Regions from separate parts of the Psychrobium sp. MM17-31 genome, predicted to be linked through region 1. Evidence: predicted binding sites of a transcription regulator. Region 1 holds the regulator's gene; the other holds the start of a gene.
What was found. Region 1 encodes FliA, which starts transcription of late flagellar genes. Its sites were predicted from a motif close to CTAAAGNTNNNNNNNNNNNNGCCGATA; they were not measured.

Region 1 (16,734 bases):
ATCGTTTTGAACGTGAATTTAACGATGACCAAGTATCTCTTTCTGGTTTTCAACAACGACTCATTAAACAGCAAGCGCAGAATGCTGTGTCTGAATTAACACCTATCCAGCCAGAAATGGCGGAACCTACGGTGCCAGTTAATGCTAATAATATACCTGATGAGCTGCCAGCATGGGCCCAGTCGTTAAACGAGCCAGTGCAACAAGCAGCAGTACAGAATCATCAAGCTCACGGCTTAGAGCAATTTAATGCATCGACTGAGAGCCCTGTGATTGAAGAGCTTCGTCAAGAAATGGCTTCAATGCGTCAACTGCTACAGCATCAAGTAAGCAGTCTAATGACTCAAGATGCTAGTCGTCGAGATCCTGTACGTCATCTTATTAGTAATGAACTAATTCGTTTAGGCTTTGATGCCAATGTCGCGCAACAATTGTTGGTTAACATCCCGGCTAACAGCGATATTGAACAAGCGAAAGCCACTCTAGCGACAACAATGTTTGAACGTGTTGCCTCTACGCGTAATGACGTATTAGAGCAAGGTGGTGTGGTAGCACTGCTTGGCCCAACAGGTGTTGGAAAAACAACAACTGTCGCAAAACTTGCGGCGCGCTATGCGATGCGCTTTGGTCAAGAAAATGTCGCAATGATAACCACTGACAGTTACCGTATTGGCGCCTATGAACAGCTTAATACTTATGGCAAGATCATGGGCTGTCCGGTGACTGTTGCTAAAGACGCCCAGCAATTGGCGGACGCCATTTATCAATATCGCACTAAACGATTAGTGCTTATTGATACCGCCGGCATGGGGCAGCGTGATATTCGTTTAAACGAACAGCTCACAACATTAATGAATTCGAGCCATGTTGCTATTCGCAGTTATTTAGTACTGCCGGCGACGGCACAGCGTCAAGTTCTAGAAGATGCTATTACTCAGTTTAGAAAAATTCCGCTAACTGGCGCTATCGTCACCAAAATGGATGAAGCTATCAGTGCGAGCGAAATTTTAAGCGTTGCTATTGGCAATGCATTACCCATTGGTTATTTAACCAACGGTCAGCGCGTCCCAGAGGATATAGGGGTCGCAGATATTAAAAAATTAATAGATAGTGTAGTAGAGCACATTGGCGAGAATGCCGATAATGACTCTCAAGATATTGCAAGATTTAACAGGTAGGCAGTAAAGTGGATCAAGCGAGTGGTTTAAGAAAAATGAATCAGAATAAAATGATTAAAGTAATTGCTGTAACAGGTGGTAAAGGCGGCGTTGGTAAAACCAATGTTTCTCTTAACCTTGCAGCATCACTAGCCCAGCAAGGAAAACGCGCTTTGGTACTCGATGCCGACCTTGGTTTGGCAAATGTCGATGTGATGCTTGGCCTGCGCGTTCAGAAGAATCTATCTCACGTCTTATCTGGTGAGTGTGAACTTGATGATATTATTGTTCATGGACCACAGGGCGTTAGTATTATTCCTGCGACTTCAGGCTCGCAATCAATGGTTGAGTTAGATCCAGCGCAGCACGCCGGACTAATTCGCGCCTTTAGTGATATGCGCCATGACTTTGACGTATTAATCGTCGATACCGCTGCTGGTATTTCGGACATGGTAGTGAGCTTTGCTCGCGCCGCACAAGACGTCATTGCCGTTGTGTGTGATGAGCCTGCCTCAATTACCGATGCTTATGCACTGATTAAGTTATTATCTCGTGAGCACGGCGTATTTAGAATCAAAGTTGTTGCCAACATGGTGCGAAATATGCGCGAAGGGCAAGAGCTGTTTGCTAAGTTAACTCGCGTAACAGATCGCTTCTTAGACGTTGCGTTAGAGCTTGTTGCAACAATTCCGTTTGATGAAAATGTACGCCGTTCGGTCCGTAAACAAAAACTCATTTCAGAGCTATTCCCACAATCTCCTGCATCGTTAGGATACAAAGCGTTAGCAAATAAGGTGATGACATGGCCGATTCCAAATCAGCCGGGTGGCCATCTAGAATTCTTTATTGAACAGTTGGTTGACAATCGCTTCCAACAACGGGAAAACACGAGTGAGTAAGGCCGCTGCTTACGCCAGTGCTGCGCCAACTAACGATCAGTTAGTTGTCATTCACGCTGGCTTAGTCAAAAAAATAGCCCATCATCTCAAAGGGCGTTTGCCGGCTAATGTACTACTGGATGATTTGATTCAATCGGGCATGATCGGACTATTGGAAGCGGCGAAAAACTTTGATGGCAGCAAAGGCGCAAGTTTTGAAACCTTTGCTGGTATTAGAATACGCGGCGCCATGTTAGATGAAATCAGGCGTGGCGATTGGGTACCGCGCTCAGTGCATCGCAATAGCCGAATGGTTATGCAAGCCATTGACGAGTTGCAAAAAGAGTATGGTCGCGATCCCAAAGATTATGAAATTGCAGAAAAGTTATCAATAAGCCTAGACGAATATGCTCAAATGCTTAATGATATATCTACAGGTAAGATTATAGGTATAGAAGATCTCGGTGTATCAGAAGATGTTATTCATACAGATGATGAACACAGCGATGATTCTTTTAACCACACAGCATCGGAAAAATTTCAAGGTGCATTAAGTGACGCGATCAAGACGTTACCAGAAAAGGAAGCGTTAGCACTATCGTTATATTACGACGAAGGGCTTAATTTAAAAGAAATAGGATTAGTTTTAAGTGTTAGTGAATCGCGAGTGAGCCAAATCCACTCACAGGCGATGGTAAGACTTAAGAGTCGATTAAATAGTTGGACGTAATTGCAGCTTAGCAATGTAACATTTGGAGAATATTTTGGATAAAAATATGAAAATTCTTGTTGTTGACGATTTCTCAACAATGAGACGAATCATCAAAAATCTTTTAAGAGATTTAGGATTAACCAATACGCAGGAAGCTGATGACGGTCAAACCGCCCTACCAATGTTGAAAGAAGGCGACTTTGATTTTGTAGTAACTGACTGGAATATGCCGGGTATGCAAGGTATTGACTTGCTTAAGCATATTCGTGCAGACGAAAAACTCAAGCACCTTCCTGTATTAATGGTTACGGCTGAAGCCAAGCGTGAACAAATTATCGCTGCGGCACAAGCTGGTGTAAATGGTTACATTGTTAAGCCGTTTACCGCAGGTACGTTGAAAGAAAAATTAGACAAAATTTTCCAACGTATTGAATCTTAATTCGCCGAGCTAGGAAGATATATGACGAATAATGAGACGGCTCACATCTCGTTAGAAGAAGCTCGTGAATTGGTTAGCGCATTAGAGCAAGGAGATATTGCTCAAGCTAATCAAATCGTAGAAGCCGCGAGTCAAAAGATTGAACATGAATTGTTTGATGGTGTTGGTAAACTGACTCGACAATTTCATGATTCATTCACCGAAATGAGTATGGACGAGAGATTTTCTTCAATGGTTAATCTTTCGATTCCCGATGCTAAAGAGCGCTTGGAATACGTTGTTACTATGACAGCGGAAGCGGCTGACAAAACCATGGATGCCGTTGATGAATGTTTGCCTTTAGCGCAAAAGCATCAAGAAACCGTGCGCGATATTCTCCCATCTTGGGAACGTTTAAAAGACTGTAAGATCAAAGTAGGCGAGTTTAAGTTATTACGAGATAAATTAGACGCCTATTTTGCCGAATCTGTTAAAGATGCCGATGAGCTAAACGTCAAGCTTAACGACATTGTATTAGCCCAAGGCTATCAAGATTTAACGGGTCAAGTACTGCAGAAAATTTCAGAAATGGTGAAAAACGTCGAAGAAGATTTAATTAATCTTCTGAAACTGTTTGGTCAGCATGAGAAAAAGGAGCCTGTAGATAAGATTGACAACTGCATCGAAGCCGATGGACCTATGGTTCCAAAAAACAAGCAGCACGATGTAATGTCCGGCCAAGATGATGTTGATGATCTACTGTCAAGTTTAGGTTTTTAAAAGGATTGTAAGCTATGTCGTTTGATGTTGATGAAGATATACTCCAGGATTTTTTGATTGAAGCTGGCGAAATTCTCGAGCTGCTGCAAGAGCAATTAGTTGAACTAGAAAATAATCCTGATGATGCTGATTTATTAAATGCAATTTTCCGTGGTTTCCACACCATTAAAGGTGGTGCTGGATTTATGGGCTTAAAAGAGCTGGTAGATGTTTGTCACGGTGCCGAAAATATATTTGATTTATTACGTACCAACCAGCGTTCAGTAACACCTGAGTTAATGGATGTAATCCTTGAGGGTCTCGATACCGTCAACGACATGTTTCATTTGGTGCAAGCGCGCGAAGCGCTGACACCGGCAGAACCTCGACTACTTGAAGAGCTTGCTCGCCTTAGTCAGCCAGAAGGTGCCGCGCCAGCGGCAGAGCCTGAGCCAGAACCAGAACCTGAGCCAGAACCCGAGCCCGAGCCCGAACCTACTCAAAGCGCAGCTGAAGTAGCTGACGATGAAATAACCGACGAAGAGTTTGAAGCGCTGCTTGATGATTTACACGGTAAAAATGGCAGTGTTAGTGCACAACCGTCGGCACCAGAGTCTTCTGAAAGTAGCGACAGTGATGATATTACTGATGATGAATTTGAAGCGTTATTAGACGAATTACACGGTGCTAAAGGTTCGCCAACGCCAGCTGCTTCTGTCGCTGCAGCATCTGATGAAATCACCGACGACGAGTTTGAAGCCTTCTTAGATGAATTACATGGTAAAAAAGGCTCGCCGTCAAACGTTGAATCTGCAGTGTCTAAAGCGAGTGAACCAGCTAAGGCTGAACCTGAATCAGACGATATCACTGATGATGAATTCGAAGCGCTATTAGATGAGTTACAAGCCGCTAAAAATTCTGAAGCACCAGCTAAGCCAGCTGCCAAAGAAACACCTAAGCCAGCGCATAAAAAAGCCGCGCCAGTAAAAGAGCCTGCGAGTGCGCCAAAAGCCGCTCCAAAAAAAGCCGCGCAAGTACCAGCTAAAGCTTCAGAAGCGAAAGCCGCTGCTAGTAAGAAAGCAGCCACGCCAGCTGCTCAGGCTGAAACTACAGTGCGCGTTGATACCGCGCGTCTTGATGAAATTATGAACATGGTGGGTGAGCTAGTACTGGTTCGTAACCGCCTTGTTAGTCTAGGTCTAACCAGCGGCGATGAAGAAATGTCTAAAGCCGTTGCAAACCTAGATAATGTTACTGCCGATTTGCAAGGTTCAGTAATGAAAACGCGAATGCAGCCAATCAAGAAAGTATTTGGCCGTTTCCCACGCGTAGTACGTGATATGGCACGTAGTCTTAAAAAAGACATTTCCCTGACAATGGAAGGGGAAGACACAGATTTAGATAAAAACTTGGTTGAAGCACTAGCCGATCCGCTAGTTCACTTGGTACGTAACTCGGTGGACCACGGTATTGAAATGCCCGATGACCGTGAAGCCGCTGGTAAACCGCGCACCGGTACTGTTGTGCTATCAGCGTCACAAGAAGGTGACCATATTCTACTGTCGATTAAAGACGATGGTGCTGGTATGGATGCCGAAAAACTTAAGAGTATTGCGATTTCTCGTGGCGTGTTAGATGAAGAAAGCGCGGCGCGTATGAGTGATGAAGACGCATACGAACTAATTTTCGCACCAGGTTTCTCAACTAAAACTGAAATTTCAGATATTTCTGGTCGTGGTGTGGGGATGGATGTTGTTAAAACAAAAATTACCCAACTAAACGGTACGGTTAAGATTTCATCTGAGAAAGGTGTTGGTACGGTTTTACGTATCACGGTTCCGTTAACGCTGGCTATTATGCCAACACTAATGGTACAGCTTGATCAGCAGATCTTTGCATTACCGTTAGCGGCCGTTAATGAAATCTTCAATCTTGATTTAACCAAAACAAATATTGTTGATGGCCGCAAGACCATTACTGTTCGAAATCGCGCTATTCCACTGTTTTATTTAGATGAGTGGCTCAGTAAAGATTATTGTCATGGCAAGGATAGAACAGAAGGTCACGTCGTCATTGTGCAAATTGGACCACAAACTGTTGGCTTCGTAGTTGATGGATTGATTGGCCAAGAAGAAGTTGTTATTAAGCCATTAGGCGCATTGTTACACGGTACACCAGGCATTTCAGGCGCGACTATTACCAGTGATGGTAGTATCGCATTGATTGTCGATATTGGTAACTTACTCAAGCACTACGCTTAGTAAGGATCAAGTGCCTTTGGTAGGAGGAATTACCTTAAATGAGTATTAAGGTATTAATTGTTGATGATTCACATTTTTTCAGACGTTGTATTGGTGACATCATCACTAAAACACAGGGAATGGAAGTTGTTGATTACGCTAAAAACGGTCAAGAAGGCGTTGATAAAGCACTGTCGTTAAGACCAGATGTCGTGATGATGGATATTGAGATGCCGATCAAAAACGGCATCGACGCCACCCGCGAAATCATGTCAAAGCATCCAATGCCGATTTTGATGTTTTCGTCATTAACCCACGAAGGCGCAAAAGCGACCCTTGATGCACTAGATGCCGGTGCCGCTGATTTTCTACCTAAGAAATTTGAAGAGATTGCCGGTTCCGGCAAAGTTGCTACTGAGCGTATTACCACCGCGATAAAAGCGCTAGGTGCACGTAGTGCTGCAAGACGCCCAAGTACGATTTCAACACCGACACCATCGGTTTCACGTACTAATGAGCGCGCAGTTCCCCCTGCCTCTCGTTCCCGTGGGACAACATACAATAATCAACCTCAGGTTATCAAACGAGCAACATCGATTCCTGAGCGCGCAGCACCTGCCCGTAGTAGCGGAGTGGCCAGTGCCAGTGGTAAAAAATACTCGTTACTTGCTATAGCCTCATCAACCGGTGGCCCTGTTGCGCTACAAGCTGTGTTAAGTAAATTGCCTGCTAATTTCCCGCACCCGATTTTAATGGTTCAGCATATGCCTGCTGCATTTACAGGGGCTTTTGCCGAGCGTTTAAATCGCCTGTGTAAGATTGGCGTGCAAGAAGCAAAAAATGGTGATGTATTGCGCCCTGGTCAAGCCTATTTAGCGCCAGGCGGCATGCAAATGCTGCTTGAACGAGGCAATCGCTTAAAAGTAGTGCCAGGTCCTAGTGACTTAAATTACAAGCCTTGTGCCGATGTAACCTTTGCCACTATTTCAAAGTACAACGAAGGCAATACGCTTGCTGTTGTATTAACGGGAATGGGCGCCGACGGCTGTGATGGCGCTAAAATGTTAACCACTCGCGGCGCGACTATTTGGGCGCAAGACGAAGCGACTTCAGTTGTTTATGGTATGCCACAAGCCGTTAAAAAAGCGGGCTTAACTGATAAAGTAATGCCAATTGATGTCATTGGCGAATCAATAGTCAAAGAGATGGCCCATGGATAGGTTGAGCTTATTTGGTCTTATATTAGCGCTAGTCGCTATTATTGGTGGCCAAGTGCTCGAAGGCGGCTCTTTGGCTGCCTTATACAATGGCCCGGCGCTATTAATTGTTGTAGTCGGTACTGTTGCCGCGGTCATGATCCAAACGCCGTGGCATTTGTTTGTTCGTAGTTTTATTTTACTTAAATGGGTACTTTTTCCGCCGCGCTTTGATATTCAAGGGCGTATCGATACCTTAGTTAAATGGTGCAATATTTCCCGCAGCGATGGTTTCTTACCGTTAGAGAATCAGCTTGAAAAAGAAGACGATCCTATCGTCCGCCAATGTCTAATGATGTTGATTGATGGTTCAACGCCAGAAGTGCTGCAAGAAACCATGGAAACCCAAATCTACTTTCAGCGTGATGAATTTGGCCACAGCGCCAAAGTGTATGAATCTATGGGGGGCTATAGTCCGACGTTAGGAATTCTTGGAGCGGTACTTGGTCTTATTCAATCGATGCAGTATTTAGATCAGCCTGATGCGCTGGGCGGTGGTATTGCAACAGCGTTCGTTGCAACTATTTATGGTGTTGGTTTTGCCAACCTTATCTATCTGCCTATTCACTACAAGTTACGCCATATTATTTTTCAAAATACTCTTTACTACGAGATGGTACTTGAGGGGACTTTGATGATTCACCGCGGTGAAAATCCACAAACCATCAGTCGCCGTCTTGATGCTTACAAGGTGGCTTATGCTCAATAATCGCCGCGCACAAAACCTAGTTCAAGAAGATACCCATCTTGAGCGATGGTTAGTGTCGTACGCCGATTATATGACTTTATTGTTCGCGCTTTTCGTCGTTTTATATGCCTTTGCCTTGATCAAAGAAGAGAAACACGCCATTTTATCCAATAGTCTTGGTGAAATTTTTCATCTTGCGGGAAAAAAAGAGCAGGGCGGATTAGGTAAAGTCGAGCAAAATAGCAGTGATACGCCGCTAACTTCTGGCGATAAAGTGGCTGAGCTTAACGATTTTAATAAGGGCTTACTCGATGAAGTAGGCTCTGAGCCAGTACCTGGTGATAGTCAAATTGTGAAACCAGAGGTTAAACACCTAGGTACGCCATTCTCGTCGATGAAAGAAAAGTTGCAGCAAGATCTTCTTGAAGTGGTGGAGAAAGGTTACGCGCAAATAGAACAAGACGATAATTGGTTAACCATTGAATTTCGAAGCGGACTGTTATTTGACAGCGGCAGTGCGGTAACACGCAGTGCAACTAAAGCAGTTTTGCGTCAGGTAATTGGTACTATCGCACCGGCAAATAATTATGTGCATGTACGTGGCTACACCGATGATCAATCGATAAATAACGAGCAGTTTCAATCAAATTGGCAACTGTCTTCGGCGCGAGCCAGTGCCATCGTACAAGAGTTACAACAACTTGATATTGCGCCTCAGCGTTTAGCCATCGAAGCCTATGGTCAATATAGGCCTAAAGTCGACAATACAGATGCTGCTACTCGTGCGCAAAATAGACGGGTGGTTATTGCTATTAGTAAGTTTGGTTGGGTTAAACCGCCACCTGTTGTCGCAACTGCCACCGAGCAAAAAAAAGCGCCGCAACAACCGCAGCCTTTACCCGATAGTAAAGAAATTCAAGTTATCGAATTACCCAACGGTGGAATTAGGATCACCACCCGTAGACAGGAGTAACGTGTGAAAGTTTGGAGTATTGCAAATCAAAAAGGCGGTGTGGGCAAAACCACCACTGCTTTGACGTTAGCTGGGATTTTAGCGCGTAGAAACAAGCGTGTGCTCTTGGTCGATATCGATCCGCATTCTTCAATGGGCTTTTCGCTAGGCGTTGATTGTGATGAATTGGAATATTCGCTGTACGATCTATTTACTTGCCCTGAAAAATTTATCGACCGTTTAACCCAGCGCGTTATTTGTAAAACCAATGTCGAACAAATCGATTTGATTCCATCGTCGATGGCACTAGCAACACTTGATCGAGAGCTTGGCCATAAGGAAGGCATGGGCTTGATCTTAAAACGTATTTTGGCGGGAGTATCAGGCCAATACGATCACGTTATCGTCGACTGCTCACCAGTACTGGGCGTGCTAATGGTTAATGCCCTCGCGTGTAGCAGTAAGGTTGTAGTGCCGGTGCAAACTGAATATTTGGCGTTTAAAGGCTTAGAGCGCATGATTAAAACACTGCTGATTATGCAGCGGTCAAATAAGACGCCATACAATTATTTAATCGTACCAACTATGTTTGACCGCAGAACCAAAGCGAGTCTCCAGTCGCTGGAAACAATGAAAGAAACATTTGAGCATCGCGTGTGGGATAAGGTTATTCCCGTCGATACAAAATTTAGAGACGCCAGTGAGCGTCATTTACCATTGCCCCAGTTTGCACCGCGTAGTCGCGGCGTCGTGGCTTATGGATTGTTATTAGATACGCTATTAGCAGAAGATTAATTCGGTAAGTTATTTGTGGACGAAAAAAAATTAATGGAAAGCCGCTCGTCAAAGACGGTGAAAGACTTCTTTGATGTGCTGCTCGATGAGCCAAAACAGAGTGCGGTTGAAACGCAGCCACTGGAAAAGCTGTTGGAGAAAGTGGGTGATGTGGCGCCGCAAGTGGAATTATCGCCTGAACTTGTTGATCCGTCATTACTGAGTGAAACTCAAGCAGAACCAGAAATTGTTGTAGAAGCTACACCTGCAGCTGAGACAGTAGTGGAGCAAGTCGTTAAAGAGCGCGTTGAGATTAACGTAGAAGAGGTTGTTGAAGAGCCTGTCAATGAAGCAGAAACAGCGACTGAGACCGAAGAACAAGTTGCAACATCAACAGGGCCTTTACATCGCAATACGTTAATGGATGAGGTCGAAGAAGGTTTTCCAGCACTGTTTTTTGAAGTGATGGGGCAAACTTTTTCAGTGCCACTAGTAAAGCTCAAAGGAATTTACCGCAAAAAATCGTTAACCAAGTTAATCGGCAAACCAAATTGGTTTAGCGGCGTGCAAATTGAGCGCGACGAAAAGCTTAACGTGATTGATACAGCGCGTTATTTGATGCCTGAAAAATACGGAGCCTCACTAGAATATTCACCAAATTATCAGTATATTATTGTTATTGGTGATAGTAATTGGGGCTTAGAGTGCAACAGACTCATCGATAGCACCACATTATCATTTGACGAAATTAAATGGCGAACTGACGTGACGCGGAGTCCTTGGCTTGCTGGAACAGTTAAACAACGGATGTGTGGCTTATTAGCCGTCGATGCCTTAATCGAATTATTTGAAAGCAATGAGACGAAATAACGGCTCGCTGTAATAGAGGAAATTAAAATGAATGCAGAAACAGAAATGTCAGTGAATTCAGTCGATAACGACGAAATGCTGCAGTGGGTTACATTCAAGTTAGAGAATGAAACATATGGCGTGAACGTAATGCAAGTTCAAGAAGTATTACGTTATAGCGATATTGCACCAGTGCCAGGTGCGCCTTCTTATGTGCTAGGTATTATCAATCTACGTGGTAGCGTTGTAACTGTTATCGATACGCGCTCGCGTTTTGGTTTGCCGCCGTCAGACATTACTGACAATACTCGCGTTGTGATTATCGAATCAGACAAGCAAGTAATTGGTATTTTAGTTGATAGCGTTGCTGAAGTTGTTTACATGAAAGCATCTGAAATTGAGCTCGCACCTAACGTTGGTACCGACGAAAGCGCTAAATTTATCAAGGGTGTATGTAACCGAGAAAACGAACTACTTATCTTGGTTGATTTAGACAAACTATTAAGTGACGAAGAGTGGGATGACATCGCGTCATTCTAATATTCACTATTAGTAATTAGAGATAGGGCAGCAGGAATAAACATGAACTCGTTATTTTTATGGATTATTCCTGTTGTTTTATTTTTAGCCATTATTGGATTATGGCTAGCTCTCCAAAAGCGCCAGCGTCAAATTAGCGCGCTAAAGTTATTGTTTCACGAGCAGCAACGTCAAATCGCTACTATCAAAGATGAAATTCACGAATTGCGCAATGGCACCTTAGGTGTTGGTAGTCGTGTTCAAGACGTTGAAGGCAAGCTCGCTCAGGCGATGGAACGTCAGGAGCAACTCTCTCAGGTCAATACTGATCCACAATCTAAACTCTACGGCCATGCCATGAAAATGGTTGAGCTTGGCGCCAACGTAGAAGACATTATGAAAGAATGCGATTTACCTCGTGGTGAAGCCGAACTGTTAGTCTCCCTGCACGGTAAGTAATCCATAGTTCGAATACTGCCAATTCTCCCTCACTTTCACGATAAAAGCGCCGCCAGACTTGCTTATTGCACGGCGCAATAATAGACTAGCGCCGCACTAATTTTACGTTGACAGTTTTTCATGAAAGTATCCGATTTTTCTTTTGATTTACCACCTCATTTAATTGCCCGTTATCCGCAAGCTGAGCGCACTGCAAGCCGCCTTTTAGGGCTTGATGGTGCAACAGGTGCTATTAATGATGGCCAGTTTGTTGATGTTCTCGACAAAGTGAATGAAGGTGATTTGATGATCTTCAATGATACTCGAGTGATCCCTGCACGAGTGTTTGGTCAAAAAGAAAGTGGCGGTAAGCTCGAAGTATTAGTTGAACGTATGTTAGATGAACATACGGTCTTGGCGCATGTACGTTGTTCTAAATCGCCAAAGCCCGGCTCAAAAATCATTCTCGATGGCGGCGTTAACGTCACTATGGTCGCGCGCCATGACGCGTTATTTGAACTTCGTTTTGAAGACAGTCGTAACGTGCTCGACGTATTAGAAAACGTGGGTCATATGCCGCTGCCACCTTATATCGACCGCCCAGATGAAGATAGCGATAAAGAACGCTATCAAACGGTGTATAACAAGAATCCAGGTGCGGTTGCCGCACCTACTGCAGGCCTTCACTTCGACGACAACATTTTGGCAAAAATCAAAGAAAAAGGCGTGAAAATAGCCTTTGTCACATTGCATGTTGGCGCGGGCACTTTCCAGCCAGTGAAAGTAGATTCGGTGACAGACCATGTCATGCACAAAGAATACATCGAAGTATCAGAAGAAGTGAGCGAACTTATTAAAGCGACGAAAGCTGCCGGTAAGCGCGTTATTACTGTGGGCACAACGTCGATGCGTTCAGTTGAAAGTGCCGCTAACAAAGCGTTAGAGAATGGCGAATCGATGGCGCCGTTCTATGGGGATAGCGACATCTTCATTTATCCTGGTTACGAATTTAAAGTGGTCGATGCCATGGTAACCAATTTTCACTTGCCGGAATCTACCCTCATTATGCTTATCAGCGCCTTTGCGGGTTTTGACAATGTCATGAAGGCCTATCAACACGCAATAGCGCAAGAATATCGATTCTTTAGTTACGGCGATGCAATGTTTATTGAGAAAGCGCCGCAGTAAATACTAACACCGTTTAAAAATTACAAAACAGTCGCCCCCATTACTTGAAATTGTCGGCGGCTGTCCACACATCATTATTTAACAACGCGCTAGTGCGCATTTTAGTCAGACTGTTTATCTGGCAGGAAATACTATGAAATTTGAATTAAAAAACACCGATGGTCGCGCGCGTCGTGGTCAATTGCAATTTGACAAGGGCACGGTAGAAACACCGGCATTTATGCCAGTTGGCACCTACGGCACAGTAAAGGGCATGACCCCAGAAGAAGTGGGTGATAGCGGCGCTGAGATTTTATTGGGCAATACTTTCCATTTGTGGCTACGCCCTGGCATGGAAGTGATGCGAGAGCACGGTGGATTACACCAGTTTATGAATTGGAATGGTCCAATTTTAACGGATTCTGGTGGTTTCCAAGTATTTAGCTTGGGTAAAATGCGCAAGATCACTGAAGCTGGGGTAACCTTTAATTCGCCAGTCAACGGTGACAAGGTGTTTATGGATGCCGAAGTATCGATGGAAATTCAATACGATTTAAATTCCGACATCGTGATGATTTTCGACGAATGTACGCCATATCCAGCAAGCTGGGAAGATGCGAAGAAGTCGATGGAAATGTCGTTGCGTTGGGCGAAACGCTCGCGTGACAAGTTTGATGAATTGAAAAACCCAAATGCACTGTTTGGCATTGTTCAAGGCGGTGTTTACGAAGATTTACGTGACATCTCACTAGAAGGATTAACGGATATCGGTTTTGACGGCTACGCTGTTGGTGGTTTAGCCGTAGGTGAGCCTAAAGAGGACATGCATCGCATTTTACGCCATGTGTTGCCGAAGCTGCCAACCGACAAGCCGCGTTATTTGATGGGTGTTGGTAAGCCAGAAGATTTGGTAGAAGGCGTGCGCCGTGGTATCGATATGTTTGATTGTGTGATGCCAACGCGAAATGCGCGTAATGGTCACCTATTTACTACGACAGGTATCGTGAAGATTCGCAATGCCAAACACAAAATGGATACCTCGCCACTTGATAGTGAATGTGATTGTTACACCTGTAAAAATTACAGCCGTGGTTACTTGCACCATTTAGACAAGTGTAACGAGATCTTAGGTGCGCGTTTAAATACTATTCACAATTTGCGTTTTTACCAGCGTGTGATGCAAGAGCTACGCGATGCTATCGAGGCAAACCGCCTTGAAGAGTATGTAACTGAGTTTTATACCCGTCAGGGTAAAGAAGTTCCTGAGTTAGATTTTTAATAGCAGGATCATAATTTTACGACCCTTTCATATGACTTATGTGGTAGGGTAGGGTCAATTTTTTTAATCGTTTAATTATAAAAACAAAGGGGAAGTAATGTTTATTTCTAATGCACATGCAGCGGCAGGCGCGGCACCAGGTGGTGAATACGGTAGCTTGATCATGTTAGCCGTTTTCGGTTTGGTATTTTATTTTATTATCTACCGCCCGCAAGCAAAGCGCGTTAAAGAGCATAAAAACTTAATGTCGTCGATGAACAAAGGCGATGAAGTGCTAACAAACGGTGGCATCATTGGCAAAATCGCTAAAATTAGCGACGACAACGATTACATCCAAATCGAAATCAGCGAAGGCTTACAAATCACAGTAAAGAAAGATTACGTTTCAGCTGTATTGCCAAAAGGCACGATGAAGTCTCTATAAGAGGCGGCTTTTAAACTAAGGATATACCATGTTAAACAGGTACCCATTATGGAAAACTTTGCTGATTGCACTGACAGTCATCATCGGTTTTCTATATGCGGCGCCTAACTTGTATGAGCCTGATCCTGCACTGCAGATTTCAGGTATCAAAGGACGCGAAGTTCAGCTAAGCACCTTTGAGCGCATTAAAAGCAAGTTAGACTCGCAAATAGAGGTTAAGTCGGCGTCACTTGACAAAGGTCAGGTGCTGATTCGTCTTAACGATCTCGATGCACAACTTAAAGCGCGTGAAATTGCCACTGAACTATTGGGCGACCAATACACAGTTGCTCTAAACATGGCGCAGACAACACCTGAATGGCTCGCTGCTATTGGTGCATCGCCATTGAATCTTGGTCTAGATTTACGCGGTGGTATCTACTTCTTAATGGAAGTTGATATGCGCGATTTAATGAAGACGACTCACGAGCAAATGGTTTTAGACTTTAAAACTGATTTGCGTAAAGAGCGTATTCGCTATCGCAGTATTCGCATGAATAACGATGGTGTTGACCTAAAATTCCGCAACGAAGAGTCGTTACAAAAAGGCTTAGCGCTATTAGAAAACAACTATCGTACAACGGTATTTACCCAGCTTAGATCAGATCCATTAGCGGTTCGCGCTGCAATGAGTCCTGAGCTATTACGCCAAACCAAACTCGAAGCAGTTGAGCAGAATATCACTATTATTCGCTCGCGTGTTAATGAGCTAGGTGTGGCGGAGCCAGACGTACAACGTCAAGGTGAAGATCGTATCGTTGTGCAATTGCCAGGTGTTCAAGATACGGCAAAAGCGAAAGAGCTGTTAGGTGCTACTGCGACCTTAGAGCTGCGTTTAGCTGACTATCAAGCATCGCCAAATAATGTGCCTGCCGATTCTAAACTTTACCAACGCCGCGAAGGTGGCAGTGTTGTATTGAAGAAGAAGGTAATTTTGCGCGGTGAGCGTATCACTGGCGCGCAATCTGGATTCGATGAAAACGGCATGCCTCAGGTAAGCATCAAACTTGATGCCACTGGCGGTAACCTAATGTCAGAGTTTTCTAAGAATCACATCAATCAGCCGATGGCTACTGTGTTTATTGAATACAAGCCAACAGGAAAAGTTGATAAAGACGGCAAGCAAATTCTTAAGAAAGTGGAAGAAGTGATCAGTGTTGCAAACATTGCGACTCAACTTGGTAAAAACTTCCGTATTACTGGTTTAGATAGCCCGCATGAAGCACGCTCTTTAGCGCAGTTATTACGTGCTGGTGCACTACGCGCGCCAATTCAAATTGTTGAAGAGCGCACCGTAGGTCCAAGCCTTGGTAAAGAAAATATTGAGCTTGGTAAAACGGCGATTATCTTTGGCCTAGCTGGCGTACTACTGTTTATGTTGGTTTACTACCGCGGCTTTGGTCTGGTATCAAATGTAGCGCTAGCGTCTAACGTGGTATTAATTATTGGTGTTATGTCGATGATCCCGGATGTTGCGCTAACATTACCGGGGATGGCTGGTATTGTATTAACCGTTGGTATGGCGGTGGATGCGAATGTACTTATTTTCGAACGTATACGTGAAGAGATAAAAGCGGGACGTAGTGTTCAGCAAGCTATTCATCATGGTTACGACAGTGCATTCTCAACCATTTTCGATGCCAACATCACCACGTTAATTGCCGCAATCATTTTGTTCTCGTTTGGTGCGGGCCCAATTAAAGGCTTCGCGATTACGTTATCTATCGGTATTGTAACCTCGGTATTTACCGCTGTTGTGGTAACGCGTGCCGTTGTTAATGCGTGGCTTGGTGGCAAGCGCGTTGATAAACTTTCAATTTAGGTGGTAGCTCATGTTTCAGATCCTTAAAAATGTAAGCACTATCAGCTTTATGAAATGGCGAAAGCTCGCCATGGTTTTTTCAGCGGCATTAATGATTGCAAGTGTAGCTATGGTATCGACTAAGGGACTTAACCTTGGTTTGGATTTCACCGGCGGTACCGTGATTGAAGTTGGCTACAGTCAAGAAGCTAATCTTCAGAATATCCGTCAAACACTTGAAGGTAACGGTTTCGACGATGCCGTGGTACAAAGTTTTGGCAGCCCGCGTGACGTACTAATTCGTTTGGCACCACGTCAAGACGTTAAACCTGAGACCATTGGTAGTCAGGTGCTTGAATTACTCAATAGCAATTCTGACCAAGA
Region 2 (16,734 bases), on a different contig from region 1:
TCGTTGAGCAATCGCTTTGCCAGAATCTATTACCGTTAATCCCTGTGGTTTGATCTTATTGAGTTCATTAGCGAGTAAAGGAAAGTGGGTACAACCTAAGATCATGACATCAGCTTGCTGGAAGATTGGATTACAGATTTCAAGCAAACGTCGAGAACTAATATCGCCACCTCGATAAAGCGTTTCAGCCATCGCAACCAATTCGTTACTACCGACATTAATTAATTCACAGTCCGCAGCGAATTCTTGTTTGAGTTCTTCTATATAAGTACGGGTAATAGTGCCTTGTGTTGCAAGAAGGCCAATCACTTTCGATCGGCTTAATTTTGACGCAGGCTTGATCGCTGGCACAACACCAACAATTGGAATATCGAACGCAGCGCGCAATGCCGGAAGCGCAATAGTGCTGGCGGAGTTACAGGCAATAACAATAAGTTGAGGCGGATGATTTTTAACAGCACCTTTCAATAGACTCACAAGACGATTAATCAATGTTGGCTCGTCTAATTCACCATAGGGGTAATAAAGATTATCGAATAAGTAATCGATAGTGACGTTAGGTAGGCATTGTTTGATTTCTCTAACGACGCTGATGCCACCGACGCCAGAGTCAAAGACCAGAATATTACTCATCAAAATATCACGACTGTAAAAGACATTCCGTATTCTCTATCAGTCGTGATTAATTAGCAATAAGGTCTAAGTTGAAGGGGTCTCAGCCTTATTTTGTGCATCAATTAATTGTTGATTGAAGTTGCTAAAGTCTATGGCTGATTTATTTAACATATCGTCTAATGCATTAATCTGCTGCTCTGCCACATCTTGCATCAGTTGCTTCAAGTTATCTTTGTCAAACAGCGACTCACCGCTTTCCATGATACCGTTAAGATCTTTTACGTATGGTGACAAGGTAGCAAACGGCGAGCTTGAAGCACTCGGTGAATAGTGTTCGCGAATTGCCACTTGTTTAACTTCTTTAAAGTCTAATGAATATTGGGCAATTTGGCTGGCATCAAATCCAAGTTCACTGGCTTGCTCGAAAGCTTTCTGGACATCGCCATTGAAGAACTCGTCAGCCAATCCATTAATATCTTCAACCAATGAATTAATCGCCTTTAACTCTTCATCGTCTAACTCGCCGCTAACTTCAATGCTAAATGATTGGCTGCGACTATAGTGTGTCTCTGACGAGTAACCATTTTCATTCGACTGTTGAGATTGCGCTAATGTCGTCGAGCTACCAAAACTAATATTAATATCGTCACCATCGCGCGTCTTAATAGAAATGCTGCCAGTTTCAGTCTCTTGTAATCCTAGTTCTCTTGCTACCACATTCGGCGCTGCTGTCGTTTGCTTGCCAAATACATCAGCTTCAAGATCGTCAATACCCTGAGTAATTAAACCGTAACTGCGATCCATTCCCTCTTTAACATCGTCTGATAACATGTCCATATCGCCGAGCTCTTGGCGTGCTTGCTCAAATCCCATATCAACACCTTCGCGCGCTTGAGCAAACATTTCAGCGAGTTTGTCATCGCTCGCACCGCTTTCTTTTGCACCCATGATCGCTTTGCCGACAAAGTCCATCACGTTCTTCGCTACTTCTTCAAAGTCAAAGCTAATTGGCTCAACATCAATCTTATCTAGGATTGAACCACCTTCAGTTTTAATTGTGACGCTTTCATTCACTGACGAATGAAACTCCAACTTGCCACCGAGCTTGAGCTCTTTATTAAGGGCAGACATCAAAGACTTAGCACCAATCAACAGGCGATTATTATCAGTTGTTAAGAAGTCTTTTTTCTCAAAAGTTTCTTTCGGTGCATCGCTAGATTTTGCTTTTTCAGTGGCGACGTTAGCTTTGTCGTTATTAAGCTTTTGACGATCAGCCTGTGGTAAGGAATTGATTTTCATGATGTCTCCAATATTTGCGATGATGAGAGCCTAGCGTTGTCTGATCTTATCGGCAAATCCTAAAAAAACTTAACTAAAAATGTTCAAATAATAGACTCAAGCGCTGGACAAAATTACAAAAGTCCCTAAACTTCTGCGCCACTGTTTATACCTAGGAAAAAGATCATGTTACCAGGCTTGGTAGATGTTGCTAATTATGATGCGCAACTCAACGATAAGACATCGACACTGCAAACATTAATGCAGCCATTCAACCCACCAGCGGTTGAGCGCTTTGCTTCAGAGCCATCACACTATCGTCTGCGCGCTGAGTTTCGCGTCTGGCATGAGGGAGATGATCTTTACCACATCGTATTTAACTCGCAAACCAAAGAAAAAGTGCGCGTTGACCAATTCCCATCGGCGTCGCGTTTAATTAACGACATGATGCTAGCGTTAATGGAAGAGCTGAAAGACAAGCCAGTACTACGTCAAAAACTCTTTCAAATTGACTACCTATCGACCCTGAGTGGCCAAATTGTAGTATCACTGCTTTATCATCGTCAGTTAGATGATGCTTGGGAAACAGCGGCACGTGAACTAAAAGCTCGTTTAGGCGAACGCTTTGATGTGCAGCTAATTGGTCGCGCTCGCAAACAAAAAATCTGTTTAGATCACGATTACGTCATCGAAAAACTCAATGTTAATGACCAAGAACTTATTTATAAACAGGTAGAAAATAGCTTCACTCAACCCAATGGCGGCATCAATCAAAAGATGTTGGAATGGTCTATCGATATTACCAACGACGCAACTGGCGATTTACTGGAACTGTACTGTGGTAACGGTAACTTTTCACTGGCATTAGCGCAAAACTTCGATCGCGTATTAGCGACAGAGATCGCTAAGCCGTCTGTTGACTCAGCGCAGTACAACATCAGTGAAAACAACATCGACAACGTCACTATTTTACGAATGGCGGCGGAAGAGTTTACAGCGGCAATGAATGGAGAGCGTGAATTTAGACGCTTGAAAGGAATCGATTTAAAAAGCTTTAACTGTAATACGATTTTGGTGGATCCACCACGCGCTGGACTAGATGATGAAACCTTGAAGATGATTCAAGCTTACGACAACATTATCTATATTTCGTGTAACCCTGAAACATTGGCGGACAATCTAAAAACGCTAACTCAAACGCACGATGTGGCCAAGTTAGCGCTCTTTGATCAATTCCCATATACCCATCATATGGAATCTGGTGTTTACTTAACTCGTAAGTAACACCTAACTATAGACTGGGATTAGCGCTTGAATAATCCCAGTTTATGACACATCCAAAAAATCAGCACCATACAGATAATTAGCGGGAAGAAGTTACTGCCGATTTCTGGTTTGATAACGCGAATACACACCGAATAACTCAACGCACCTACGATAAAACTCGCGCCAGTTAACAGAGGAATATCCCCTTCGATGGCATTAGTTTTGTATTCTTGCAGCATACAGTAAAACGCCAATACACAACTGATTAGTGGGAATATAGATAACTCAACTTCGGCTACAGTCAAACCGTTGAGTACCGCATTGGCACTCATACCCGCGACTAATGCGAGGACTAAAATTTTAGCGTCTTGCCTAGAAATCGGTAACATAGATTACATCTCCTTTGGATTTTTTGATAAATAATGCGCGCCACTTGCAATCATATGTAACTTCATTATGACCCGCTCTGCCAATTCTTCTTTAGCATGATTCGACATATCTAGCGCTTCAGCGCCTGCGCTAAACACGACAATAAGCATAGCCTCACTCTGGATGCGTGCGAGATTTTTATCGAGTTCTGACGTTTGCAATAAATAATCTGTCAATTCATCGACAAAATGCCTAATTTCACGATTTACCGCCTGTCTAAAAACCGCGGCGTTACCTGAGCGCTCTTGCAGCAACAAACGAAAAACATTGGGATTCGATTCCACAAACTCCATAAAGGTCTCGGTAGAAATTCGAATTACGCTGCCGCCCTTGTCGATGCGTTGGCGCGCTTTGCGCATCAATTGACGCAGCATTAAGCCGCCTTCATCAACCATGGTTAAACCAAGCTCGTTCATATCTTTAAAATGACGATAAAACGACGTTGGGGCAATGCCTGCTTCACGGGCAACTTCTCGCAAACTCAAATTGGAAAAGCCATGTTCAGCCGATAGCTGATTAAATGCCGCTTCAATCAACGAACGTCTTGTCTTTTCTTTTTGTTGCGCCCTAACGCCCATAATTTTCATTCCAAAGTACTTTGCTAATAAGCGCTAGAGTAATGCAAGGGAGCTCGGTTCACAACAGATATTACAACCACATTCCATTGCAATTAATGACTTAGCGCAAAACGCGCTTTAAAAAGCGAAACAAATGTACGCTGAGTGTTGAAATAACAAATCGAACTGGCGTACACTTGTAAGCTCAACGTACAACTTTTGGATTTCTTATGAAAAAGCCACCACTAATTTGGACTAATATTCTTGTTTTCAGTAGCACGCTATTAGCCGCTGTCATTTTAGTGCCTTGGTATGAATTAACCTATGGTTTTGATGCCTTCGTTATTATTGCTGCGGTTATCAGCTTGTTTTTCTGTGGCATGTCGATCACAGCGGGTTATCATCGCCTCTGGTCACATAAAACCTATCAAGCCCATTGGAGCGTCCGCTTACTATTTGCCATTGGCGGCGCCTTTGCAATGCAAAACTCAGCGTTACATTGGTCTAGCGATCACCGCGTTCACCACAAATTTGTCGATGACAATGACAAAGATCCATACAGCGCAAAGAAAGGCTTTTGGTTTTCTCACATCGGCTGGATGCTGCGCAACTACAATCCAGATACCTACAACGATTACAGCAACTGTCGCGATCTTCAAAAAGACCCAATAGTGATGTGGCAACACAAACACTATTTGATCCTTACTCTAGCCACCAACTTCGGTTTTGCTGCATTAGTTGGTTGGATGAGTGGCCAGATGCTTGCGAGCTTTATCGCCGTTGGCGTAACGCGTTTGGTATTGAGTCATCACTTCACATTCTTTATTAACTCATGGGCTCACATGTGGGGCAGCCAACCTTACACCGACAAAAACACTGCTAAAGACAATGCGCTGTTAGCGATTTTTACCCACGGTGAAGGCTACCACAACTACCACCACATCTTCGAAATGGACTATCGCAATGGCATCAAGTGGTACCACTATGATCCAACTAAATGGTTAATCAAAGGCTTATCTTTAATTGGCTTAGCATCAGGACTGCGTAAAACGCCACAATTAAAAATTGAGCAAGCCAAGCTGGAAATGGTGCTTAAGCGCGCTAACCAGCGTCTTGATTTACGCCACGACGCCGAAGAATTAAAACAGAAAATTCAGGACGAATACGACGAATTAGTGGCCAAACTCAATGCCTTTTATTCTTTGCAAAAACGCTTATTCGACGATAAGAAAAAGCAATTGCTACAAGACTTTGAAAAGCTAGAGCTAACTGCTCAACTTGAAGAGCTGAAAAACGCCGTGGCCCAACAACGACAATCTTGGCTGGCAATGGCTAAAGTAGCTTAGATATGAACTCATAAAATAGCGCTCAATTGAGCGCTATTTGATTCTCTCTTCTATCCCAAAACTCACTCGATAAACTTCATCGCACTGTTTCGCGACAAACTGACCGATAATCCCACTCAAATCGACAAAACGACGTGACTCTTTATCGATGGGGATAATGCCGCAGCTCACATCATTGAGTACAAAAACCACATTACAATCTACTTCAAATAGCTGCTTAAGCTCATCAATAAGCGCTGATTCATCGCGCTGTAAGTTGTTAAAGATCCACATCGATAAACAGTCAATTAAGTATGTTTCTCCAGCCTTGACCACATCCACCAACGAATGTGCAGCTTCGATAGTTAAAAACTCTGCTTGTCGTTCGACAAGATGCCTATCTATACGTTGCTGCATCTCACCATCACTATAACTGTTGTCGTAGGTTGCAACGTAGTGCGGCACACCGTCACTTATCGATAACGCCTTTGCGCTGGTCGCACTACTCTTGCCACTCTTTTGGCCGCCGAAATATAAAGCCTTCATAAATTCACTCTTTTTAACAACTATTTACAACGATGCTCTTCCCACCGCTGGCGTTTTTGATTACTTTAATAGCATATTATGTAAACAGTGAGGTTATACATGAAAATATATGAATTTCCCATCGCCCCAAACGCACGTCGCGTGAGTATTTTCTTAGCAGAAATTGGCTTAGAGGTAGAGCGAGTCAACGTCGATATTCGCGGCGGAGAAAACCTAACCCAAGAGTTTAAAGAAAAAGCCGCCAACGGACTGATCCCCTTTCTTGAACTCGACGATGGTACCTGTATCTGTGAATCTGTCGCTATTTGTCGTTATCTAGAGAGCGTTCACGGCCAACCCGAACCATCGCTATTTGGTGAAACACCACTAGAAATGGCCAACATTGAGATGTGGCACCGCATGGTAGAATTCCAAGTAATGATCCCGCTATTGCAAGCCTTTAGAAACATCAGCGGCATCTATCAAGATCGCGAAAATATCAATCAAGAATGGGGTGAAGAATCTAAGCAACGCTTTATCGATGCCTTATCCACTTTTGAAGTCCAACTTGGTAACAATGCCTTTGTGGCTGGTGATCGTTTTAGCGTTGCCGATATAACACTGTGGTCTTTCCTCAATTTTGCCCGCGTCATTAAATTTAAACTTGACGATCAAACGCCAAATCTAGCGCATTGGTTTGAATCAATGAAAGCCCGCCCTTCAATTATGAGTACTGAGCCATGATCACCCTATACACAGCGCCAACGCCTAACGGCCATAAAATTTCCATCGCCCTAGAAGAAATGGGGCTAGATTACGAAGTTGTGGTGCTTGATTTATCAAGCAACGAACAAAAACAATCGCCATTTGTCGATATTAACCCTAACGGCCGTATTCCTGCGATTGTCGATCATGACAACGACGATTTTGCAGTTTTCGAAACAGGCGCAATCTTAGTTTACTTAGCAGAAAAGACGGGTAAGTTTTACTCGTCAGATCCCAAGAAGCGTTCGCAGCAACTGCAATGGCTAATGTTTCAGATGAGCGGCGTTGGGCCGATGATGGGTCAAGCCAATGTCTTCTATCGCTATTTCCCGAAACAAATTCCAGAGGCAATCGAGCGTTATCAAAACGAAGGTCGCCGTCTGTTTGAAGTTATGAACAACCAGCTGGCCAATAATCAATATTTAGCAGGTGATGAATATTCGATTGCCGATATCTCGACATTCACTTGGGTGCGAATTCACGAATGGAGTGGTGTGGATATTAGTGGCTTAGAACATCTACAACGCTGGCTCGATGAACTATCAGCCCGCCCAGCTTGTATTAAAGGCTTACAGATCCCACCATCACAAGAATTAAGCGACGAAGAGCGCGCCGCTCAAGTCCAGAAAATGCTAACCAAGTAGTTACATAACCGATGGCGCTACTGCGCCATCGCAAATAAGCTCACTTCAAGCTGCTGCGCTAATTCCTTCGCCGCAGACGCATCATCACTAATAAATTCCAAACGTGAATCATTACTCTCGTCAACTTCTTGATAGCTGAGCTCTTTACCGACAATGTTAAACGCGAAAATGCCTTGCGTGGTAATCAAAATCGCCTTTAAACGGCTAATACTCACTTCCTTAAGCACATTGAGTACGCGGTGGAAATCAAACTGTCGATGAGGTGCCATCGCCCAGCCAAAAGAGGTAAAGCCATCGCCTTCATTAGTTAAGCGCACACAATCTTGTGTCGCCAATTGCTCAGCAACGTCGAATGTTTTACTGCGCATACTAATGGCAGGTACTGGCGTTTCTGTCGCTTGATAACAACACGGCGCGTCGAGCACAGTCTTGGCGCGCTGCCAATCAAAAGCGTGAATAAATGATTTCTCGCTTAAGTTATTGCTCGCTAGATAGCGTTGTAAATTGGCTTCTTCGACACCAGTGTAGAGATCTGTCTTGCTAGCAATGACAATATCAGCGACTTGCATTTGCTCCTGATAGCTAGGATTGTCCAACCAATTAGAGTCAAGGGCGCGGCGAGCATCCACCAGCGTGACCGTCGCTCGAACGTCTATAACTTTGCGATAATGTGGCGCTTGTAGCGTCGCCAAAACTTCAGCTGGATGGCCAAGGCCAGTTGGTTCTATAATCAGGCGATGAGGCTTTGCTCTAGCAATAAGTCGATTGAGAGTAATTTGCATACTCAAACCGGCGGTACAACACATACAGCCGCCTGGCACTTCGGCGATAAAGACATCTTGCTGCTTGGCGTCATTTAATAAGCCGCCATCAATCCCTACTTCGCCAAATTCGTTAACCAGAATCGCCCAGCGCTCCCCCTCGGGCTTAGTGCGCAGTAGTTTCTCGATGAAGGTCGTTTTACCGACACCCAAGGCCCCCGTGATAACATTGGTCGGAACTTGAGAAATTACATCACTACTCATTGTTCAAATCCGCCTGATAAGCTAAATCATATTGTTTTTTCATAGACTTTCGCATTTTTAAACTCAATAAATGCGCTGTAATCACTAAACAAGAGCCCATTACCGTAAGCAGCGTTTCACCAATGCCATGTACCATTCGAGACGAAGACAACAAAACGACACCTGCTATGGCTAACGCTAATAACCAATAATTTCTCGAGGCAAGCCATACTTGCGGCAAGCTAAGAATTAACATTGCAAAAACAGGCAACAACAACATCGTATGAACCCATTCTTCGCTTAACGCAGTGACCAGAACATTACCACCGAGCACTATGGCTAAAAATGGCATCACCAAACAATGTGCAATGCACAAGCCAGAAAAAAATATACCTAGCTTATCTTTTAGAGCCTGCTGTCCAACCATCACTTGTTCCATAAATTTAAAACCCCGTTGTGGCACTGGCCACCTGTTGAATGATTAATTGTAATATTATAACATCCAATTGCGAATGATACATTATAACATTACCATTTTTTAAATAGGAGTCTCAGTGAAAACTTCCGCCAAATTTAATCCCACTAAATTGAGTGCCATTATTGGCCTGCTTTTTAGTGCAAACGCCATGGCCCAAGACGTTTCAGGTGTTATCACCGATAAAACAGGTAAACAAATCGAAGGCGCAACCATACGTATCCTCGACACCAAACAAACCTTGGTAACAGGTAAAGACGGAAAGTTTGAGTTTTCTAATGCGCCAGACAAAGAGCTAGAATTGCATATTACCGCGCCGGGATATGCTCATCTCAATCATCATGTAACGTTAAATAACAGCAAAAATGTAACAATTTCTCTCGCGCGTTCAGCGATTGAAGTGATTGATGTTACCGCCACGCCATTTCATGCCTCAGTCATGGAAGCTGCGATTCCTGTGTCTGTATTATCTGGCGAGCAACTACGCAATCAACAAGCTGCCACGCTCGGCGATACGCTAGAAAAACAAGTTGGTGTACACACTAACTTCCACGCAGGTGTTGCCAGTACACCTATTATCCGTGGGCTAAGTGGTCCTCGCGTTATGATCACCCAAAACGGCTTAGATGTAAGCGACGTTTCTCGCGTTGGTCCGGATCACAGCGTAGCGACAGAGGCATCAACAGCAACTCAAATCGAAGTATTACGCGGCCCAGCAACACTATTCTTCGGTAGCGGCGCGATTGGCGGTGTCGTCAATGTCGTAGACGAGCGCGTGCCTACCAATAACACACCGTTTGGCGAGTTCATTCTTGAACACAACTCAGTTAACGATCAAAAACTGGCTGCCTTTAACGTTAAAAATGGCACTGACTCTTTTGCCGTTTACGCCGATGGCTTTTGGCGTGAATCAGAAGACTACAAAATTCCAGACGCCCCTCATCATGATGATCACGACGAACATGAACATAGCAACAAAATTGAAAACAGTGCAGAAGAATCAAGTAGTTTTACGCTAGGTGCCAGTTATTTATTTGATCAAGGCTACATCGGCTTTTCTGCGGGTAAACTAAAACGTGAATACGGCATTCCTGGTCACTCTCACGGTGAAGAAGAAACCCATGAAGATGAACACGATCATGACGAACACGCAGAGGAAGAAGCGGCTCACGGTAATGTCTACGCAGATTTAGAGCAAAATCGTTATCAAATGATTGGCGAATACAATTTCGACAGCGGTTTCTTTAGCTCGGCGAGTTTTAAAGCCTCTTACACTGACTACAAACACGCTGAAATTGAAGCTGGCATGGTCGGTACAACTTTTGCTAATGAAACCAGCGAACTTAAAGTCGATTTACTCCATGCTCCATACAATGGCTGGCGCGGCGGTATTAGCGTTCATGCCAAAGATACCGATATTGAAGCCGTAGGTAGTGAAGCATTCACGCCGCCATCAAATCAAAAAATGATTGCAATTGCTGCTATGGAAGAACGCCATTTCGGTGACTTCTTAGTTCAGCTTGGCGCACGTGCAGAGCGCGTAACGCTAGATGCCAATAACGTGCGCTTGCCACATCTTGACGCTCACGGACATGACGAAGACGGTCACGCAGAAGATGAGCACGAGCATGACCACGGTCATGAGGAAGAATCTGAACTAACGCGCGTTTTTGCAGTAGAACAAACATTCACTCCAGTAACCTTGTCTGCTGGTGTAGTTTGGGATTTCACCGAAGGATATAACCTAGGTTTATCAGTTTCACGCTCACAACGCGCACCTTCAGCATCTGAGCTACTATCATTTGGCCCGCACATCGGCACGCGCAGCTACGAAGTTGGCGCATTATTCGCTTTAGATGACCACAATGAAATTGGCTTAAGCCAACAATCTATTGATTTAGAAACAGCTAACAATATCGACATCAGCTTCCGTAAAACTCACGGCGATGTCGCCATCATAGTCAACGCGTTTTACAACCAAGTCGACAATTACTACTACCAAGCGGCCACAGGGCTATTTGGCAGCGATGGTCACAACCACGGCCACGCTCACGGCGATGAACACGATCACAGCGGCGAGCTTCCTGTTTATATCTTCAAATCACAAGATGCCACCCTTCACGGCTTCGAGACGCAAATCAATTGGAATATCAACGAAGAGTTCTCTTCGCAATTCTTTGCCGATTACGTGCGTGCGCGCCTTAAAGACGGTGGCGATTTACCACGTACACCACCAATGCGCTTTGGTACTAAGTTGAAATACCAACTAGAAAACTTCAGTGCTCATTTAGATGTTGTTCGTTACCAAGAACAAGACAAAGTTGCAACGCTAGAAACAGCAACTGACGGCTACACCCTAGTGGACTTGGGCGTTAGTTATCAGTTACCTCTCGCCGATTACGATATCAGCGTCTATGCCAATGCCAAGAACCTCACCGACGAATATGCCCAAGTGCACAGCTCTTTTGTTAAAGATATAGCACCGCGTCAAGGTCGCAGTTTCGCACTAGGTTTGCGCGCCTATTTTTAGGATCGAATAAAAGAATTTATTAACAAGGAACTATCATGAAAAAAACAATGAAACTAAGCTTAATTGCAACTCTGTGCAGTAGCTTATTGTTAACTGGTTGTGGCGATGCTGAAACCAACATCGTCGAGAAAGAGCCTGAGAAACCTGCAGCTGATGATGATCACGGACACGGCGGTCACGGCGACATTACGATCGATAGCTTAGGTCGCTTAGCGATCAGCTCACCAGATAGCGATAACATTGCCATCTTCGATTTAGACGACAGCGAATTATTAGGCCAATTTGCAACAACCCACAGCGGCAGTCGTATCACTGCATCAGTCGGGTATCGCTACCTTGTTGTTACTAACCGCGACAACGGCCACACCGGATTTATCGATGGTGGCTTATGGCGTGAAGATCATGTAGCGCATTTACATGATTATGAGCAAGCACCAGCAGCAATCGATTTTCATATCGACAGCAGCCGTCCAACGCACGTGGTAAAACACGACGGCGCTATGGCGATTTTCAATGACGGCGCAGAAGACGGTAGCATTGCGGCGTCGGTAAATTTACTGACCGATGAAAACATTACCGCAGCTAAAACAGATAGCGAAGTCATTAGCTTTGATATGAACATGCACGGTGTTGCCGAGCCACGTGGTGATTTCATCTTAACAACGGTACGTCGCGACGATGCAAGCAGTACATCAACGGCGAAAATCTTGCCAGACCAAGTTGCGGTTTATCACAAGCACGGTGACGAATATGAGCAAGACGTTATCTTTGAACTCACTTGTCCTAATCTACACGGTGCAGCGCAATCTAAAGGCTATGTTGCCTTTGGTTGTGGTGACGGCGTGTTCTTAGCCAAAGATGACGGCCATGATTTTGATGTTAGCAAAATCGCTAATCTAGATAACTTTGACACTCGCCGCGTTGGCACCCTATATGGTCACCACGAGCACGACTCGCTAATCGGTGTGGCGTCAGCCCGTGGTACAACACCAATTTTAGTGACTGTTAATGCAGCGGGCGGTGAAATGGAAGCTATTGATTGGCAACCACAAACCGATGCAGCGCCAGTGTCTTACGGTTTCTCAGCCGAAGGTGATGTTTTCGTTATCCTAGATAACCAAGGTTACTTAACGCTACTAGAGCAACACGTACACGACGGTGCAATCGAATGGGAATTTAGCTCTCGCGTTGATTTCACCGAGCAAGATGTATCGACAATGCCTGATGGTCAAAACTTTAGCTTAGTGATTTCACAGCACACGCACCTTGCTTACATTAGCGATCCACTAGCTAAGTCTATCGTTGCGGTTGATTTAGAAGATGGCGATGTAACTACGGCGCTAAGTCTAGACTTCACGCCTGCTAACATCAGCTGGTTGGGAATAAAAGAAGAGCACGCTCACTAAGGTGCTCTGATATTGTCATTGCTCCTAATCGAGGTTAGGAGCAATGCCATGTGTGGCTAAATCGACGATATCCTTCGCATCAACGGGTTTGCTAAAGTAATAACCCTGAATATATTCACACGCCAAATCTTGTAAAAACTGTAGCTGTTCTAGCGTTTCTACCCCTTCTGCAACCACGCGTAAATTCAGGTTATGCGCCATAACAACGATTGTAGAAATTAACTCTTCGTTGCCGATATTGCCGGGAATGCCATCCATAAAGCTGCGATCGATTTTCAAGAAATCCAATGGCATTTTAGTCAGCATACTCAAACTTGAATAACCGGTACCAAAATCATCCATCGACACCGTCGCCCCCATATCGCGAATCGCAGTCAGACAACTGATCATAGTATCGATGCCGTTTAACGCACTGGTTTCTGTAACTTCAATATCCAGCAGATAAGGCTGAAATCCCGTTTCAGCAATACCATTCTTGATTTGGCTAACCAAGGATTCACTAATCAATTGCCGCGCTGAGACATTGACAGAAACACGCATCGAAATACCGTGTTCATCTTGCCATGCTTTGCCTTGGCGCATTGCTTCAACGAGCACCCAATGACCAATTTCTTCAATGAGCCCGAGTTCTTCAGCCAATGGAATGAATAAACTCGGTGGTACATCGCCATTGACGGGATCGCGCCAACGAATTAGCGCCTCAACCGATTCAATGTCGTAAGTTTGTGCATTAACTTTTGGTTGATAGACCAAGCTAAATTCATTGTTTTTCAATGCTTGACGCAAACGCGATTCCATTGCTAATTGACGTTGCGATTGTTCATTCATTTGTGCCGAGAATAAACAAAAGCGATTGCGCCCTTCAGCTTTAGCGCGATACATCGCACTATCAGCGTGTTTAAGCAGCTCTTCGCGAGTGTCGCCATCTTGCGGATAAATGGCACAGCCAACACTGGTAGTCATCATCAGCTCACGACCGACAATAGACAACGGCTTATTCAAACTATCGACGATACGCTGTGCAGAACGATAAACATCTGCTTGTTCTTCGATATCGTTGAGCATCACCACAAGCTCATCACCACCAATACGAGCGATGGTATCGACCTCAGACAAGCAATCGGCAAAACGATCTGCCACTTCGCACAACACCTGATCACCTACCGAATGACCTAACGAATCATTAATGCGTTTAAAGTGATCTAAATCGACAAATAACACCGCCAATTGATTCTTGTGGGCGTTAGCTTGCAATAATGCGGCATCTAAGCGATCGTAAAATAACTGACGATTGGGCAACTTTGTTAGCGGATCGTAATACGCTAAATGTTCGATCATCGTCTCGGAATTTTTACGCTCGGTAATATCGTTAAAAATTCCAGCGTACAAAACGGTTTGTTTAATCGGCTCTTTGATGCGCGTGATGGTTAACCATTCAGGGTAAACCTCGCCGTTTTTACGACGATTCCAAATCTCTCCCTGCCAACGACCATGTTGGCTAATCGTTGCCCACATTTCATCGTAAAAACTCTTATCGTGTTGACCTGAGCTTAATAAACTCGCCGGCTTACCCACCGCTTCCTCTTCGGTATAGCCAGTAAGAATGCTAAAAGCAGGGTTTACCGATTGAATGATCGCATTTTCATCCGCCACCATGATGCCATCATCAGAGGCTTCAATAAGGGCATGAGCCATGTGCAAATTGAATTCTTTTTCTTTAAGTGATGCTTCGCTACTCGCCAGCGCGCTGCGGAGCCGAGAAACATAACTTTGCTCGATGCGATTGAGAATGTCAGAAAATGAAATAATACCGATAAGGGTGCCATCATCATCGTCAACGCCGAGGTGACGGATGTGGCGCTTTTCCATAAATGAGCGAATAGATAACAAACTCATGCCTTTAGGCACGGTAATTAACGGCTTACTAATGGCATCGATAAGCGGTAGTTGCAGTTGGTTAAGCGCCATTAAACGCACCACATCGCGTTCGGTCAGCAAACCAATTGGTTTATCGTCTTCAACAATGACTAATGCATCACATTGATGAATTCCCATATGGCGAATTGCTTCGATAAGAGTGCCGCTAATATCGAAATTAAGTTGGGTATGTTCCGGTAAGACAGTTTGTACCTGAGTCATACTCAAGAAATGCGTTGCATCTTGATGGATCACGATGTCACTTTGTGACAGTACGCCAACAAGTTGCTCTTCGTCGTTCACAACCACAAGATGACGTACATTGTTGCGTTTTAGCTCCAATGTTGCGTCATTTAATGACATTTCAATGCCTATGGTATGGATGCGCGTCGACATAAACTGTGAAATTTCGCAGTCAAAAACGCTTGGCTGATGAATGTTAACCTTTAACGCATCAGCTTCTGTCCAAATACCAATTGGAATATTTTGTTGAGTAATAATGATCGAGCTGCAATGTCGCTGATGCATCAACTTAGTTGCTTCTCGCAATGAAGTTTCTTTGCTGCACGTAACGACTCTGCGCTCTATAACATTATCTAGAGCACTATCATTCATAGTTGACCGACGACCGCCTCACCATCTGTCTATTTTTCACGTAAGTTGAGCGATGCTACCACATCGCAACCGCGCATTTTGACAAAGCCGAAGCATAATTGACTTAAATCAAAAAGGGCTAATTTTTAGTTCTAAATTGTAAGAAAGTCTTATTGATAATAACATTTAAATCGTCAATTTGAATTCGTCTTTAAAACGCCGAGATAGACTGAGTTTTTTGCCGGATAGCAAGGTGATTTCACTATCGCCATTGCCTGTCGGTTCAATAGATTCAATATTACTCATATTGACAGCAGCACTGCGGTGAACGCGACAAAACCCTTGTGCTTCCAATTGCGAAATTAACTTGGTCAATGTTGCTCGCATCGGATAAATACGCCCTTTAATATGCAAGTTGACATAGTTTCCCGATGATTCTAACCATTCGATATCTTTAACGTTTACGATAAATTCTTTGCCGAGCTTTTTAACTAATAGTCGTTCAAGCATTTTCACTTCGGGTTCATCTTCACTGTCAGCGACAGCAGTTGCCTCTCCCTGCAATCTGCTAAAGATAAAATCATACCCTTGAATAAAAACGACAAAGCCTATAAAGCTCCATAAATCTTTGCGATATTCATAAAGCAATTCGAACCAGATATCACCGAAGTCATAATCTTTCCCAACCAGCCAGTAAACGCCCTCTCTCAACGCCACCATAATGGCAACATGTAAAAGCGAAAAAGCGATTGAACCTATGAAAATCATTTTCAAAGTATGAGCCATTCGCCCCCAACCAATCGGCCATCGCTTAAAAGCAACAATGATCAATGGAAATAGTAGTAATGCACTGATAGCACTAGAGAACTCCCATACAAACGGCTCCCACACGCTAAAAGATAAGTCTTTTGAATTTCTAGCGGCTTCCATAATTGTCGAGGTCGCTAAAAGCACACTATTAATGAAAAACAGCAAACAGATAGCCCCAACTTCGTAGGCCGTTTTGAAACGTTGAAAATGTTTTAATTTACTCATGGCATCAGCTTAAATGATTCGACGTGAAATTGAAGAATCTTCAAAAATATTTCATCACACTATATTGCCGCTTATCCCTACTCATTGTAAATACGACACTTTTTATAAATATCTCCAATGTATTTCCGGCAGGATACTCACCACTGAATCCTAGCCGGCGCGACCAATGTCACCATTAAAATCGAAATTTAGAGACACTATCCAACAATTATTTGTACCAGATGTCACCGAATTACCTCCCCGTCGCCACGATCTCGATTGGTTAAGAGTCTTAGCATTCGGCTTACTCATCTTGTTTCACAGCGGCATGTTCTATGTCGAGAACTGGGGCTTCCACGCTAAAAGCCAATATCGCAGCGAAACACTAGA

Region 2: the regulator FliA is predicted to act here: its motif matches at 1,962-1,988, upstream of MHM98_RS17950 (DUF5610 domain-containing protein).

What each region holds. Positions count from the first base shown of each region.
Region 1 covers NZ_JAKRGA010000001.1:374,565-391,298, reverse strand. Annotated here, with positions in the region: gene flhF (flagellar biosynthesis protein FlhF) at 1-1,178, shown strand, start outside; gene MHM98_RS01690 (MinD/ParA family protein) at 1,214-2,056, shown strand; gene MHM98_RS01685 (RNA polymerase sigma factor FliA) at 2,049-2,765, shown strand; gene cheY (chemotaxis response regulator CheY) at 2,800-3,186, shown strand; gene MHM98_RS01675 (protein phosphatase CheZ) at 3,208-3,945, shown strand; gene MHM98_RS01670 (chemotaxis protein CheA) at 3,960-6,185, shown strand; gene MHM98_RS01665 (chemotaxis response regulator protein-glutamate methylesterase) at 6,224-7,384, shown strand; gene MHM98_RS01660 (flagellar motor protein) at 7,377-8,129, shown strand; gene MHM98_RS01655 (flagellar motor protein MotB) at 8,119-9,081, shown strand; gene MHM98_RS01650 (ParA family protein) at 9,085-9,855, shown strand; gene MHM98_RS18900 (chemotaxis protein CheW) at 9,871-10,704, shown strand; gene MHM98_RS01640 (chemotaxis protein CheW) at 10,732-11,223, shown strand; gene MHM98_RS01635 (DUF2802 domain-containing protein) at 11,266-11,661, shown strand; gene queA (tRNA preQ1(34) S-adenosylmethionine ribosyltransferase-isomerase QueA) at 11,782-12,828, shown strand; gene tgt (tRNA guanosine(34) transglycosylase Tgt) at 12,962-14,086, shown strand; gene yajC (preprotein translocase subunit YajC) at 14,184-14,510, shown strand; gene secD (protein translocase subunit SecD) at 14,539-16,371, shown strand; gene secF (protein translocase subunit SecF) at 16,382-16,734, shown strand, end outside.
Region 2 covers NZ_JAKRGA010000007.1:108,773-125,506, reverse strand. Annotated here, with positions in the region: gene murI (glutamate racemase) at 1-633, opposite strand, end outside; gene MHM98_RS17950 (DUF5610 domain-containing protein) at 700-1,914, opposite strand; gene trmA (tRNA (uridine(54)-C5)-methyltransferase TrmA) at 2,080-3,177, shown strand; gene MHM98_RS17940 (DUF1422 family protein) at 3,198-3,548, opposite strand; gene fabR (HTH-type transcriptional repressor FabR) at 3,552-4,166, opposite strand; gene MHM98_RS17930 (fatty acid desaturase) at 4,376-5,491, shown strand; gene MHM98_RS17925 (bifunctional adenosylcobinamide kinase/adenosylcobinamide-phosphate guanylyltransferase) at 5,525-6,016, opposite strand; gene MHM98_RS17920 (glutathione S-transferase) at 6,116-6,739, shown strand; gene MHM98_RS17915 (glutathione binding-like protein) at 6,736-7,404, shown strand; gene MHM98_RS17910 (GTP-binding protein) at 7,422-8,429, opposite strand; gene MHM98_RS17905 (MerC domain-containing protein) at 8,422-8,847, opposite strand; gene MHM98_RS17900 (TonB-dependent receptor) at 9,035-11,413, shown strand; gene MHM98_RS17895 (5-methyltetrahydrofolate--homocysteine methyltransferase) at 11,449-12,819, shown strand; gene MHM98_RS17890 (EAL domain-containing protein) at 12,844-15,351, opposite strand; gene MHM98_RS17885 (LytTR family DNA-binding domain-containing protein) at 15,517-16,365, opposite strand; gene MHM98_RS17880 (acyltransferase family protein) at 16,532-16,734, shown strand, end outside.